2 linked regions of the Phreatobacter oligotrophus genome follow. Each later gene encodes a partner of the first gene's protein in a complex. Links are inferred from orthologs where the notes say so. Each region holds a gene or a part of one and is shown in the gene's direction. Other genes may lie near its edges.

Region 1 (6,435 bases):
TCGGGCTGTCCGCGACGAGCGGTTCCAGCGCCTTGCGGGCGCGCTCGAACTCGCCGGCATCGATGGCGGCGCGGGCCACGGCCATGGCGCCCTCGGGATGGGAGGGCACGAGGCGGGCGAGATGTTCGACGCGCTTCAACTCATCGAGGCGGGAATCGCCGCGCCGGGCATGGGCAAAGACCTCGGCGATGTCGGGATGCGGTGTCGCCTTCCAGGAGGCTTCGAGGACGCGCGAGGCCTTGCGGGCATCGCCATCGGCGGCGAGGAGGCGGCCGGCCACCACGGCGGCGGGCACCAGGGTCGGGGCGAGGCCGTGGGCTTCGAGCGCCAGCGCCTTGGCGCCGGCGGGATCGTGGTCCTCGGCGGCCATGGCCTTGGCCGTGAGGAGGACGGCGCGCAGGCGCTTGGCCTTCTCCCGGTCGATGGTGCGGGCGGCATATTGGCGTTCGATGCTGGTCAGGGCGCCATCCCAGTCGCCAGCGAGCGTCTGGCTCTCCAGAACGGCCTGGCTCGCCCAGGCGGCGGAGGGCGCGTCCTTGACCGCCTCCTCGGCAATGGCGCGGGCGGCCGGCTGGTCGCCGCGGCGCTGGGCCTCGACATAGAGGCCGCGCAGGCCGAGCAGGCGGGTTTCCTGGCTCTCCACCATGGTGCGGAAGGCCTGTTCGGCGCCGCCACGGTCGCCGGAGAGCTGGGCGGTCTGCGCCTTGAGCAGCAGGGTCAGCGGCTGGCCGGGGGCGAATTTCTCGGCGTCATGGGCGTGGCGCTCGGCGGCGCGGCGATCACCGGCGCCAACCGCGAGGATGCCGCGGGTCACCGCCTCGCTGCCCTTGCGGGCACGGCGGCGGCGCATGGCGCGGCGCGCCATGGCGGGGCTGGTGAGCAGCCATTTGGCGATGGCGATCAGGGCCATGGCGACGGCCGCCGCGGCGACGAGCGCGACGATGCCGGTGAGCACCTCGAACTCGATGTGCCGGCCGAGCCAGACGATGGAGACGGTGCCGGGCTGGTCGGCGACCCAGGCGGCGCCGAAGGCCAGCAGCCCGAGCAGGACGAGGAAGAGGACGACGCGAACCATTTTGCTCTCCTCAGCCCCCGCCCATGGCGGTGGCGGCCTCGGCCGACAGGCGGCGCAGCGTGGTGTCCGCGCCGAGCCGCGCCCGCGCCTCGGCAGCGAAGGCGGCGGTGGAAGTCTTCACCCGTTCCGGCAGCTTGTCGAGGTCGGCGAGGGCGCCGGCGAGATCTGAGCGGCGGAGCTTGGCCTCGATGCGGGCGATGACGGTCGGCACGTCGTCGCCGGCCGCCTCACCCACCGGGCGCACGCGGATGAGACTCTGGGCGCTGGCGGTGAGGCGGTCGAGGAGCGAGCCGTCCGACGCAGGCGGGGTGGCGGCCTTCAGCAGCTCCGGCGCCAGCGCGGTGAAGCGCTGGGTCAGGGCGGCGATGGTGGGAAGCCCGCGTTCGGCCTGGGTCTCGAGCGCTGCAACGGTATCCGCCGGCAGGCCGAGGGCGGCGGCGGCGCGCAGCTCCGCGGCATAGGACTGGCCGCGTTCGACCGCGGCCCGCAGAGCGCCGAGGCTGACGACGAGGGCGGCGCGGCGGCCGGAATCGCCGGCCTGGCCACGGGAGGTTTCGAGCGAGGAGACCTTCGGGGCGAGTTCGGTGAGCGCGGTGCGGGCGGCGCGGATCTGGGCGTCGAGCTCGGCGATCCGGCGCTCGCCGGCGTCTCGGGCCGCCGTCACGGCACTGGCGATCCGCTGGTCGATGTCGGCCGGGCTGATGGCCGGCGCGGCCGGCGCGTCCGCAGGGCGGGCCGAGAGGCGCGCGATCTCGGCCTTGAGGCTGTCGATCTCGCTGCGCAGGGGCGTCAGGTCCACGGCGGGAGCGGCTGCGCCGGAGGCTGCGGTACCGCCAGTGGCGGCCGGCCGCTGTTCCAGCGTCGCGAGGCGGCTTTCGAGCGTCGCACGGGCGGCATCAAGCGCCTCGATCCGGCGGGTGAGCGGCGCGAGGTCCGGGGCGGCCGGCGCCGGGGTGGCGGCGGGGCGCGCCGCGACCTGGCGGAGCTGGGTCTCCAGCGCTTCGATCCGCGCGTCGCGGGCCGTGCCATCGCCGGCCGGGAGAGTCACGAGGCCGGTGGAGACAGCGCCCACGCCAAGGCCGCCAGTCAGCAGAGCGCCGACAATGCCGGCAGCGACCAGCCGCCCGAAGCCGCCCGAGGCCGGAGCCGGGTCGGCGGGAGCGGGCGGCGGCGGAGACTCGGCTGCCGCGACGATGGGATCGGGCGCGATGGTGTCGGCGTGGGCGGCATCGGCGTGAGGCGCCTCGATGGTCGGTGCCTCGGTCGATTCCGCAGCGACCGGCGCCGTCGCCTCGGCCGTGATGGGCTCCTTTGCCGCGGTTTCAGCCTCTGCCGGGGCCGATGGCTCGTCGGACGGCGTCGTGGGCGCGTCCAGCGCCGGTGTTTCGGAGGCAGGTGCTTCGGCACCGGCCGAATCGGTGACCGGAGGCGTCACATCCGCCGCTTCCAGCGTGATGATCGGGGCCTTGCCACGGCGCTTGGGCTTCGGATCGTCGCCCGGGCGGTCGTCATGGGCCATGAGTTGTCTCCGGCTTGCCCCCACAGGCCTTCGGTTTAGCGCGCGGGTGATCCCCCCGGCAACCCGGCCGCGTCAAAGAGCGCGGCGAGGAGGGCCGCCTCGTCGGGCCGCGCGGCGAGGATAACGCGTGGCGGCGACAAAGGGTTCAGCGCCTCGGCAACGGCCTGAGACAGGCAGGCCTGGAGCGGGGTGCGGGCCGCCGCGGTTGTCGATGCTTCCGCCATGGCGAGGGCGGCATAGGTCACTGCGGCGCGGGGCGAATAGTGCAGCACTGCGTCGATCGCGCCCTTGAGGAACGCGTCGCGCGCCGCCGCCGGCCACACTGGCACGGCGACCATGCGGTAGAGGGTCGCGGTGCGCACGGTGACGCCGTGCCGGGCGAGTGCGGCGGCGAGATCGCCGGCCCGGTCCTCGCCGCCGGCATGGAGGAAGGTTGCGCCCGGTCCGGCCTCGGCCGCGACATGCCCTGCCAGATCCGCGACATCGCCCGCCGCGGACCGGACATCGCTGAAGCCTGCCTCCCGCAACGCGGCCGCGGTGCGGTCACCCACCGCATAGGCAGGCCGGTCACGCAGGGCCGCGACCAGCGACGAGGGGAGCAAGCGCGGCGTCCGGGGGCTCGTCACCAGGAGGCCGGAAAGCCCGTCGCTGCTGATCTCCGCCGCGACAGGCTCCGCGGCGAACAGCGGCGCGATGATCGCCTCGGCCCCTCGTGCCGCCAGGGCTGCCGCGGTGCGCGCAGCCTCCGGCTCGGCGCGGGTGACGAGCACGCGCATCAGGCGTGACCGAAGAACCCGGGTCCGCCGCGGGCCTTCAGTTCGGCGCCGGCATCGCGGCCGAGGGCCTCGGCGTCCGCCACCGTGCCGGCGCGGCTGGCGACATGGCTCTCGCTGCCGTCGGGCCTGAGGATCTCGCCGGTGAAGGCGATGGAGCTGCCGTCGATGCGGGCGAGGCCGGCGATCGGCGTGCGGCAGGAGCCGTCGAGCACGGCGAGGAAGGCGCGTTCGGCCGCGAGCGCGATGGCGGTGGCGCGATGGTCGAGTGGGGCGAGCAGGTCGCGCGTGCGGGTGTCGGCAAGCCGCGTCTCGACGCCGATGGCGCCCTGGCCCACGGCGGGGAGGAAGCGCTCGGCCGCGATGACCTCGGTCACCTCGCCGGAAATGCCGAGGCGGTTGAGGCCGGCCATGGCGAGCATGGTGCCGGCCACCTCGCCGGCATTGAGCTTGGCCATGCGCGTCTGGACGTTGCCGCGGAAGGTGACGACGTCGAGATCCGGCCGCTCGCGGCGGATCTGCGCCTGGCGGCGGAGCGAGGAGGAGCCCACCACCGCACCCTTCGGCAGGTCGGCGAGGGTCGGCGAGGCGCGGCCGATGAAGCCGTCGCGCACGTCCTCGCGCTCGAGGAAGCAGACGAGGCCGAGCCCGTCCGGCAGCACTGTCGGCATGTCCTTGGAGGAATGGACCGCCAGATCGATGCGGCCATCGAGGAGCTGCTCCTCGATCTCCTTGGTGAAGAGGCCCTTGCCGCCGGCTTCCGACAGCGGCCGGTCAAGGATCGCATCGCCGCTGGTCTTGATGATCTCGACGGCGATCTCGTCCTCCCCGACGCCATGCGCCCGGGCGAGGAGGCGCCGGACGAGATGGGCCTGGGCCAGGGCCAGGGCCGAGCCGCGGGTGCCGATGCGAAGGAAGGGCGATTGCGCCATGGGAAGGTCCGGTGATAGGCGGGGCGTTGATCATAACGACGGATCGGCGGACCGGAAGTCCCGCCGTCCGGCGGGGGAGGGAGCCCGTGAGGCCCATGCTGGTCCTCGGCATCGAGACCACCTGCGACGAGACGGCGGCGGCTGTGGTGCGGGTCGGCGCTGATGGCCGGGGCACGATCCTGTCCAATGTCGTGCGCACACAGATCGAGGATCACGCGCCCTATGGCGGCGTGGTGCCGGAGATCGCGGCGCGGGCGCATGTCGAGGTGGTCGACCGTGTCGTGGCCGAGGCGCTGCGCCAGGCCGACACCAAGGCCGGCGACCTCGACGCGGTGGCGGCGGCGGGTGGTCCGGGCCTGGTCGGCGGGGTTCTCGTCGGTCTCACCACGGCCAAGGCCATGGCCCTGGTGCTCGGCAAGCCGCTGGTGGCGGTCAATCACCTCGAGGCCCATGCCCTCACCGCTCGGCTGACGGACGGCGTGGCCTTCCCCTTCCTGCTGCTGCTGGTCTCCGGTGGACATACCCAGCTTCTCGCCGTTACCGGCGTCGGCGCCTATGCCAAGCTCGGCACGACGATCGATGATGCCATCGGTGAGGCCTTCGACAAGGTGGCCAAGCTCCTCGGCCTGCCCTATCCGGGCGGGCCCGAGGTGGAGCGCCGCGCAGCCGGCGGCGATCCCAGGCGCTTCGCCTTCCCGCGTCCGCTGCAGGGCCGCCCTGAGCCGGATTTCTCGCTCTCGGGCCTGAAGACGGCGGTGCGCATTGCCGCCGATGGCCTGCGCGATCCGTCCGGAGCGCTGACCGAGAAAGACATTGCCGACATCTGCGCCTCGTTCCAGGCGGCGGTGGCCGACATGGTGGCGGATCGTTGCCGCGTCGCCATCCGCCTGTTCCGCGAGCGCCACGGCGAGCCGACGGCGCTGGTGGTGGCCGGCGGGGTGGGCGCCAACCAGACCCTGCGCGCCGTGCTTCAGAAGACCGCAGAGGCGGTGGGCTTGCCGCTGGTCGTGCCGCCGCCGAAATTGTGCACCGACAATGGCGCGATGATCGCCTGGGCCGGGGCCGAGCGCCTTGGCCTTGGCCTCACCGATGCGCTGGACGTGGCGCCGCGGGCCCGCTGGCCCCTGGATGCCGCGGCGGCGACGATCGGGTCCGGCCGGCTCGGGGCCAAGGCGTGATGGGGGCATGAGGCGGATGGCAGGTGCAGGCGTGGCCAAGGTCGGTGTGCTGGGGGCGGGCGCCTTCGGCACGGCGCTCGCCAATGTGGCGGCGCGGGCGGGCGCGGCCGTCACGCTCTGGGCCCGCGATGCGGCCCTCGTCGCCGAGGTGAACGAGCGGCGCAGCAATGCGAAGCGCCTGCCCGGCGCGGTCATTCACGAGCGGGTGGCGGCGACGACCGACCTTGCCGCGGCAATCGCCGCCGATCTCGTCCTCGTCGTGGTCCCGGCCCAGGCGCTGCGGGCCGTGGCACAGGCCGCGGCGCCCCTGCTGCCGGCGGGGACGCCCTTCGTCATCTGCGCCAAGGGCATCGAGCGCGGCACCGGGCGTTTCCTGTCGGACGTCGTCGTGGAGGCGGCGCCGAACGCCGTGCCCGCCGTGCTGTCCGGTCCGAGCTTTGCCGCCGATATCGACAAGGCGCTGCCGACCGCGGTGACCGTCGCCGCCGGTGATGAGGAGGTGGCGCAGCGCATCGCGCAGACCCTCGCCTCGCCGACCTTCCGGCTCTACCACACCACCGATGTGCGGGGCGTCGAGATCGGCGGCGCCACCAAGAACGTGCTCGCCATCGCCGCCGGCATCGTCGCGGGCCGCAAGCTCGGCGCCAGTGCCACCGCAGCGATCACCGCGCGGGGCTTTGCCGAACTCAGCCGCTTCGGCGCCCATTTCGGCGCAAAGCCGCAGACGCTGATGGGCCTTTCGGGCCTCGGCGACCTCATCCTCTCCTGTTCGAGCCTGCAGTCCCGCAATTTCGCCCTCGGCCACGCCCTGGGCGAGGGCAAGGGCCTCGACCTCCTCTCCGGCAAGGGAGCGCTTGCCGAAGGCGCGCTGACGGCCGAGATATTGGTCGAGAAGGCGAAGGCGGCCGGCGTCGACATGCCGATCGCCGAGGCCGTGGATGCGGTGCTGGGTGGCATG
Region 2 (6,433 bases), on another replicon or contig:
TTGGCCGAGACCTCGACCGCGTCCGAGGCATCGAGGCCGATGACGTCCTCGATCTGCTGCTTGACGCGCTCGGGCTCGGCGGCCGGCAGGTCGATCTTGTTCAGCACCGGCACGATCTCATGGCCGGCATCGAGCGCCTGGTAGACATTGGCGAGCGTCTGCGCCTCGACGCCCTGCGAGGCGTCGACGACCAGGATGGAGCCCTCGCAGGCGGCGAGCGACCGCGACACCTCATAGGCGAAGTCGACGTGGCCGGGCGTGTCCATGAGGTTCAGGACATAGGTCTTGCCGTCGCTCGCCGTGTAGTCGAGGCGCACCGTCTGCGCCTTGATGGTGATGCCGCGTTCTTTCTCGATGTCCATGTTGTCGAGGACCTGTTCGGTCATCTCGCGTTCGGACAGGCCGCCGGTGACCTGGATGAGGCGGTCGGCAAGCGTCGATTTGCCGTGGTCGATATGGGCCACGATCGAGAAGTTGCGGATGAGGTCGAGCGGCGTGTCGGTCATGTGCTGGCACATAGCAGCACACCCCCGTCTTTCCAAGGATTGCGACGCAATGCCACCGCGTTGTGATAGCGGATTGCCCCATCGGGGGCCTTCCGGCCCCGCTTGCCAAGGCTGCGGCGGGGGTGCGACATAGCGCCGTTGCGGTGCGCAGGAGAGGCCCCGAATGACCCGCAAGCGCGAAGCCTACCAGTCCGGCCACACCCCCAAATTCATGGTGGTGGTGGACGAGACAGCCGAATGCGACCGCGCCATCGTCTTCGCAGCCCGCCGCGCCGCACGCACCGGCCACCGCCTGCTCATGCTCGCCGTGATCGAGCCGAAGGTGGGCGACGGGCAGGCGCTGTTCGGCGTCGCCGACGTGATGCGGGCCGAGGCCCATGCGGAAGCCCGCGCCAAGCTCGACGCCGCCGCCGACCGGACGATGACCCTGGTGGGCGTCGAGCCGGAGCTCGTGGTGCGAGAGGGCAAGCTGAGCGAGGCGATCCTCACCCAGATCGAGGAGGACCCGGACGTCGCCATCCTCGTCCTCGCCGCCGGAACGGGGAAGGACGGGCCGGGACCGCTGGTCTCCAGCCTCGCCCGCACCGCCGGCTCCTATCCGATCCCCGTCGCCATCGTGCCGGGCCAGCTCTCCGACGAGGAGATCGAGGCGCTGGCCTGACGCGCCTCACCAAAGTCACTCACCACGTCAGCTCGGCAATCGCGATGCGGTTCTCGGCGACGCTCCAGGCGCGCGCCACGACGCGCTCCTCATTGAACAGGCCGGCGACCGGCCGGCCGATCTCGGCGGCGGGCAGGCGCAGGGTCGTGGTCGCGTCGGTGGCCACCCCCTTGGTCACGTCGGCCGGTTCGCGGCCGTCGAGCAGCACCACATCGCGCGGAATGCCGAAATAGCCGCGCGGCCGCGTCATCAGCACGACGGCGCCGGCGGCGCGGTCGGCGTCCGTCAGCGGCCGGCCCGGGCGCAGATGGACGACGCTGGAGGAGCGCGGGAAGGCCGAGCGGTAGATGTGGGTGACGGGCGCGCCCGGCGCGGCCAGGACGAATTCCAGCGCATCGGTCGGCGCGACGGTCACGGGGCCCCAGCGGCCATCGGCGGCCGTGGTGATGTCGAGCAGCGCCTCGCCGCGGCGCTCGGCCGTCGCCGGATCGACGCGGAAGACCGTGACCTTGGCGCCCTCCACCGGGCGGTTGGTCGGCACGCCGCCGGGATTGCCGGTGACGAGGCCGGAGAGCCGCACCTGCGCCTCCGCCGGCACGGCGAGGGTCGAGGGCTCGGTGCCGGCGATGAAGCGGTGGATCTCGCGGAAGGCGCGGGGATGGAAGGCCACCTCGCGGTGGTCGAGCTGGCCGAGGGCGATGTTGGTCGCCCCGCGCAGGGTCGGGCCGTCCGCATCGATGCCGGTCGCAACGCCCGGACGGCCGACGAAGCGGCCGTCGGGCTGCGCGAACTTGTCGTTGCCGTCGCTGCGGAGGGTGAGGAAGGCGGTGCCCTCCACCACATCCGTGTCGCGGCGGTTGAGCATGGTCAGGAAGGGGCCGCGGCCGTTGAACTCGCTGCCGGGATTGGCATCCCAGGCGAAGACGCCGCGGTTCGGCGTACCGCAGAGCACGGCATGGCTGACCTTCGGAGCGCCGCCGGCCTCGACGACGAAGTTGCGCACGGCATTGCCGCCGCGCGAGCTCGCCACCAGCGCCAGCCGCGATGCGCCGGTGCGGGCGAGCAGGGCATCGACCTCGGCAGAGAGCTCGCGCAGCTGGTCGGCCGTGCCGGAGCGGCCGGCCTGGGTCACCGCATCGTCGTTGCGCGACAGCGGATCGGTGAAATTGAGCGCGCGCAGGCGATCGGCCGGCCAGCCATTGGCCTCGAAGCGCCAGAGCGTCGTCATCCAGAGGGCGGCATGGTCGCCATTGCCGTGGACGAAGAGGATCGGCGTTATCGGGCGCGGCTGGGCGCGGGCGGGAAGGATCGCGGCGGCGGCGAGGGCTGAGCCCGTCGCAAGGATCTGGCGGCGTGTCGGCATGGCGTTTTCTCCCGGGGGGTGAGACTGGCGGAGCGGCAAGCGGCGTCAACCCGGCCAAGCGGCCGCTTTCCAGTTGACGCGAGACCCGCGGATCGCCACATCATTGGGGCAGAGCAGTTTTTTGAATCATTCCAATCGGCCCGGCCTTGAACCGGCGTACGGGGAGAGCAGCATGTTCATCCAGACCGAAGCCACGCCCAATCCGGCGACCCTGAAGTTCCTGCCCGGCCGCACCGTCCTGCCCGAGGGCACCCTGCACATGCCGAACGCGGACGCGGCCCGCCAGTCGCCGCTGGCCGAGAAGCTCTTCGCGATCGACGGCGTCGCGGGTGTCTTCTACGGCAATGATTTCATCACTGTGACGAAGGGCTCGGCCGAATGGCCGCACCTGAAGCCGGCCATCCTCGGCGCGATCATGGAGCACTTCATGTCGGGCCAGCCGCTGGTGCGCAGCGGCGAGGTGACGGTGGCCGAGGGCGATGCGGAGTTCTTCGATCCGTCCGATGCCGGCACGGTCGACACGATCAAGGAGCTGCTGGAGACGCGGGTGCGCCCGGCTGTGGCGGCCGATGGCGGCGACATCACCTTCCGCGGCTACAAGGACGGCATCGTCTATCTCGCCATGCAGGGGTCCTGCTCGGGCTGCCCGTCCTCGACCGCGACGCTGAAGCACGGCATCCAGAACCTGATGCGCCACTTCCTGCCGGATGTGCGCGAGGTCCAGGCCATCTGACGCGGCGGCTTCAGCCGCAAGTCGGCCTTCACCACCGGGGCGCGACGGTGTAGCACCGCCCCATGTTGGTTCTCGCCCTCGACACGGCGCTCGGTGCCTGTTCGGTCGCCGTTTTCGACGCCGACCGTGACGTGATCCTCGCCTCGGCCTGCGAGGCGATGGAACGCGGCCATGCCGAGCGCCTCATCCCGCTTGTCGCCGAGACCTGCACAAGGGCCGGAATCGCCCCGCGCGACTGTCGCCGCTTCGTCGCGACCACCGGTCCCGGCAGCTTCACCGGCCTGCGCGTCGCGCTCTCGGCCGCCCGCGCCATGGCGCTCGCCGCCGATGGCGAGGCGGTGGGCCTCTCCACCCTCGCCGTTCTGGCCGAACCGTTTCTCGCCGCCCCGGAGCCGGCCGCAGTGCTCGCCGCCATCGACGCCCGGCACGGCCATGTCTATGCGGCGCTCACCGCCGGTGACCGCTCCATCCTGCAACCGTCGGCCTATCTACCGCGCGAGGCCGCGGCCGCCCTGGCGGCAGCCGCCGGTCCCGTCGCGCTGGTCGGCCCCGGCGTGGAGGCCGTGATGGCGGCCTGGCCCGATGGCGCCGCCGCTCCCGTCGCGCTCGATGGCCGCCCGGCGCCCGACATCACCGTCCTGGCGCGGCTCGGCGCGACGGTCGACCCCGCGCTCGCGCCTTGCCGCCCCCTCTACCTCAAGGCGGTCGACGCCAAGACCAGCGCGGAGCGCCGCGCATGACGTCGATCTACGATGTGGGCCTGTGGTGGTGGCCGCGACCCGAACCGGTGGTGAGCCGCGCCGAACGCGCCGATTGCGACGACCTCGCCACGATCCACGCGGCCGCCTTCCACCGCGGCTGGGGCGCCGAGGACATCGCCGCCATGCTGGCCGAGCGCAACGTCCTCGCCCATGTCATCCGGCGCCGGCCCGCGGCGCCGCCGGCCGGCTTCATCCTCAGCCGCATCGCCGCCGACGAGGCGGAAATCCTCACCGTCGCGGTTGCGGCGCGGCTGCGCGGGCGAGGCTACGGCGCCCGGCTGCTCAAGGCCCATGTCCCCGACCTGATGCGCGCCGGGGTCCGCACCCTCTTCCTTGAGGTGGAGGTCGGCAACAGCCCGGCCCTCCATCTGTACGAGCGCGCTGGCTTCGTCACGATCGGCCGCCGCAAGGGGTACTACCGCACCGAGGCGGGCACCACCGACGCCATCACCATGCGGCGCGACCTGCCGGCTTTGTGACCCCACGGCAGGCTCCCGCGATTTTCCTCGGACCGTTCACGTTCTGGACTCTTAAACGCAGAGTCACCCCGAGGGTATGGTGAGCGTGATTCGCGATGCGGGCGGCACCATCGCGGATCGCTCCTGGGGCAAGAGGTGCCGAACCGCGGACGACAAGGACAGGCGATGCCGGGCCTCAGCAGGGTCGAGGACGCATCCGACCAGCCGGGATCATCGGCGCGGCGCCTGCCGAAAGGGCTCGCGACGCTGTCCGCAGCCACCGCGACGCTTCTCGCTTCCACCGCGCTTGCCTCGGCCGAGATCGCCGGGCCGGCCCTTTCCGAGGTCCTCGGTACGATCCGCGCCCATGAATGGGCCGCCTTCGGGCTCAATGTCGGCGTCGTCGTCTTCGGCGTGGTCACCGCCATCGGCCTCCTGCGCTCGCGCGCCAGCGCCGCCGCCGACGCCCAGAGCGCGCGGCGCGAGATCAACGAGCTGCGCCTCGCCCTCGACCGCAGCGCCGAGCTGCTCAGCCTCGACCCCCATGTGATCGTCGTCTGGGGCGGCGACCGTGACGAACCCGACATTGCCGGCGACGTGACGCTGGTGACCGACCTGCCCTCGCCGCGGCGGGTGCTCGCCTTCGGCGCCTGGCTGCCGCCGGAGCCCGCCGCCGAGCTGGAGCGCGCCGTCGACGCGCTGCGCCAGTCCGGAACGCCCTTCATCCTCGACCTCGTCAGCCAGGGCGGCCAGCCCATCGAGGCGGAGGGCCGTCCCATCGGCGGGCGGGCCGTGCTGCGGCTGCGCCATGTCGCCGGCGCCCGCGCCGAGCTCGTGCGGTTGCGGGCGGAGCACGACGCGCTGGTGCGCGAGACGGCGGCTGTCCGCTCTTTCCTCGGCAGCCTCGCCTTGCCCGTCTGGCTGCGCGACGCCGACGGCCGCATCACCTGGGTCAACACCGCCTATGCCGCGGCCACCGACGCCGCCGACGGCGAACAGGCGGTCTCCTCGGGCGCCGAGCTCCTCGCCGCCGCCGACCGCAACGAAGCCGCCAAGGCCCGCAGCGCCCGCACGCCCTTCGCCCGCCGCGTCGCCGCTGTGGCGGCCGGGCAGCGGCGCATCTTCGACGTGGTGGAGCGGCCGGCCGGCCTCGGCTCGGCGGGCATGGCCGTGGACGTGACCGAACTTGAGACCATCCGCTCCGAGCTCTCGGTCGAGATGGAGACGCACAAGCGCACCCTCGACCAGCTCGCCACGGCGGTGGCCATCTTCGATGCCGGCAAGCGCCTGGTCTTCAACAACGAGGCCTTCCGCCAGCTCTGGGACCTCGAACCCGCCTTCCTGCACCAGGCGCCGACCGACGGCGACATCCTCGACCGGCTGCGCGAGCGCAGGCTGTTGCCCGAGCAGTCGAATTTCCGCGAGTGGAAGCGCGCGCTGCACCAGATCTACGAGGCCGTGGACACCGAGCCGCGCATCCTCGAATGGCCGCTCCCCGATGGCCGCTTCCTGCGCGTCGTGCAGAACCCCGATCCCGCCGGCGGCGTCACCTATGTCTTCGAGGACCTCACCCAGCGCCTGCAGCTGGAGACGCAGGTCCAGGCACTCGGCCGCGTCCAGCGCGAGACCATCGACAATCTCGACGAGGCGGTCGCGGTGTTTGGTCCGGACGGCCGGCTGTCGCTGTCGAACCGCGCCTTCGCGGCGCTCTGGGAGATCAAGGACACGCTGCTCGAGGGACGGCCGACCATCGAGCATGTGGCGGCCCTCTGCCTGTCCTATGTCCGCGATGCGCGTGTGTGGACCGACATCCGCGGCGCCGTCACCGCGGTGGCCGACGAGCGCCAGCCGCGCTCGGTACGCATCGACCGCAACGACGGCTCGGTGATCGACACCCGCACGGCGCCGCTGCCCGGCGGCGCGACCCTGGTGACCTTCCGCAATGTCACCG

What was found.
Region 2: the proteins of tsaD (region 1) and tsaB are in contact, whole or in part, in a solved structure (PDB 4WQ4), measured with the Escherichia coli proteins. The link is inferred for Phreatobacter oligotrophus from one-to-one orthologs.

Annotation. Positions count from the first base shown.
Region 1 is NZ_PZZL01000003.1:393,477-399,911, reverse strand. What follows is about bases 3,531-6,435. They hold tsaD (tRNA (adenosine(37)-N6)-threonylcarbamoyltransferase complex transferase subunit TsaD), read left to right. Parts: upstream 3,531-4,394; coding sequence 4,395-5,477; downstream 5,478-6,435. Other genes in these bases: C8P69_RS09015 (NAD(P)H-dependent glycerol-3-phosphate dehydrogenase), read left to right, coding at 5,494-6,435; hemC (hydroxymethylbilane synthase), read right to left, coding at 3,531-4,299. In the rest of the region: C8P69_RS09040 (heme biosynthesis protein HemY), read right to left, coding at 1-1,075; C8P69_RS09035 (mitofilin family membrane protein), read right to left, coding at 1,086-2,594; C8P69_RS09030 (uroporphyrinogen-III synthase), read right to left, coding at 2,630-3,370; more of hemC, read right to left, coding at 3,370-3,530.
Region 2 is NZ_PZZL01000012.1:29,594-36,026, forward strand. Bases 2,262-5,164 are described here. They hold tsaB (tRNA (adenosine(37)-N6)-threonylcarbamoyltransferase complex dimerization subunit type 1 TsaB), read left to right. Parts: upstream 2,262-3,325; coding sequence 3,326-4,003; downstream 4,004-5,164. Other genes in these bases: C8P69_RS20345 (hydrolase), read right to left, coding at 2,262-2,530; C8P69_RS20350 (NifU family protein), read left to right, coding at 2,703-3,263; C8P69_RS20360 (GNAT family N-acetyltransferase), read left to right, coding at 4,000-4,503; C8P69_RS20365 (sensor histidine kinase), read left to right, coding at 4,669-5,164. Outside these bases: lepA (translation elongation factor 4), read right to left, coding at 1-506; C8P69_RS20340 (universal stress protein), read left to right, coding at 670-1,167; more of C8P69_RS20345, read right to left, coding at 1,187-2,261; more of C8P69_RS20365, read left to right, coding at 5,165-6,433. UniProt on the Escherichia coli protein: Required for the formation of a threonylcarbamoyl group on adenosine at position 37 (t(6)A37) in tRNAs that read codons beginning with adenine.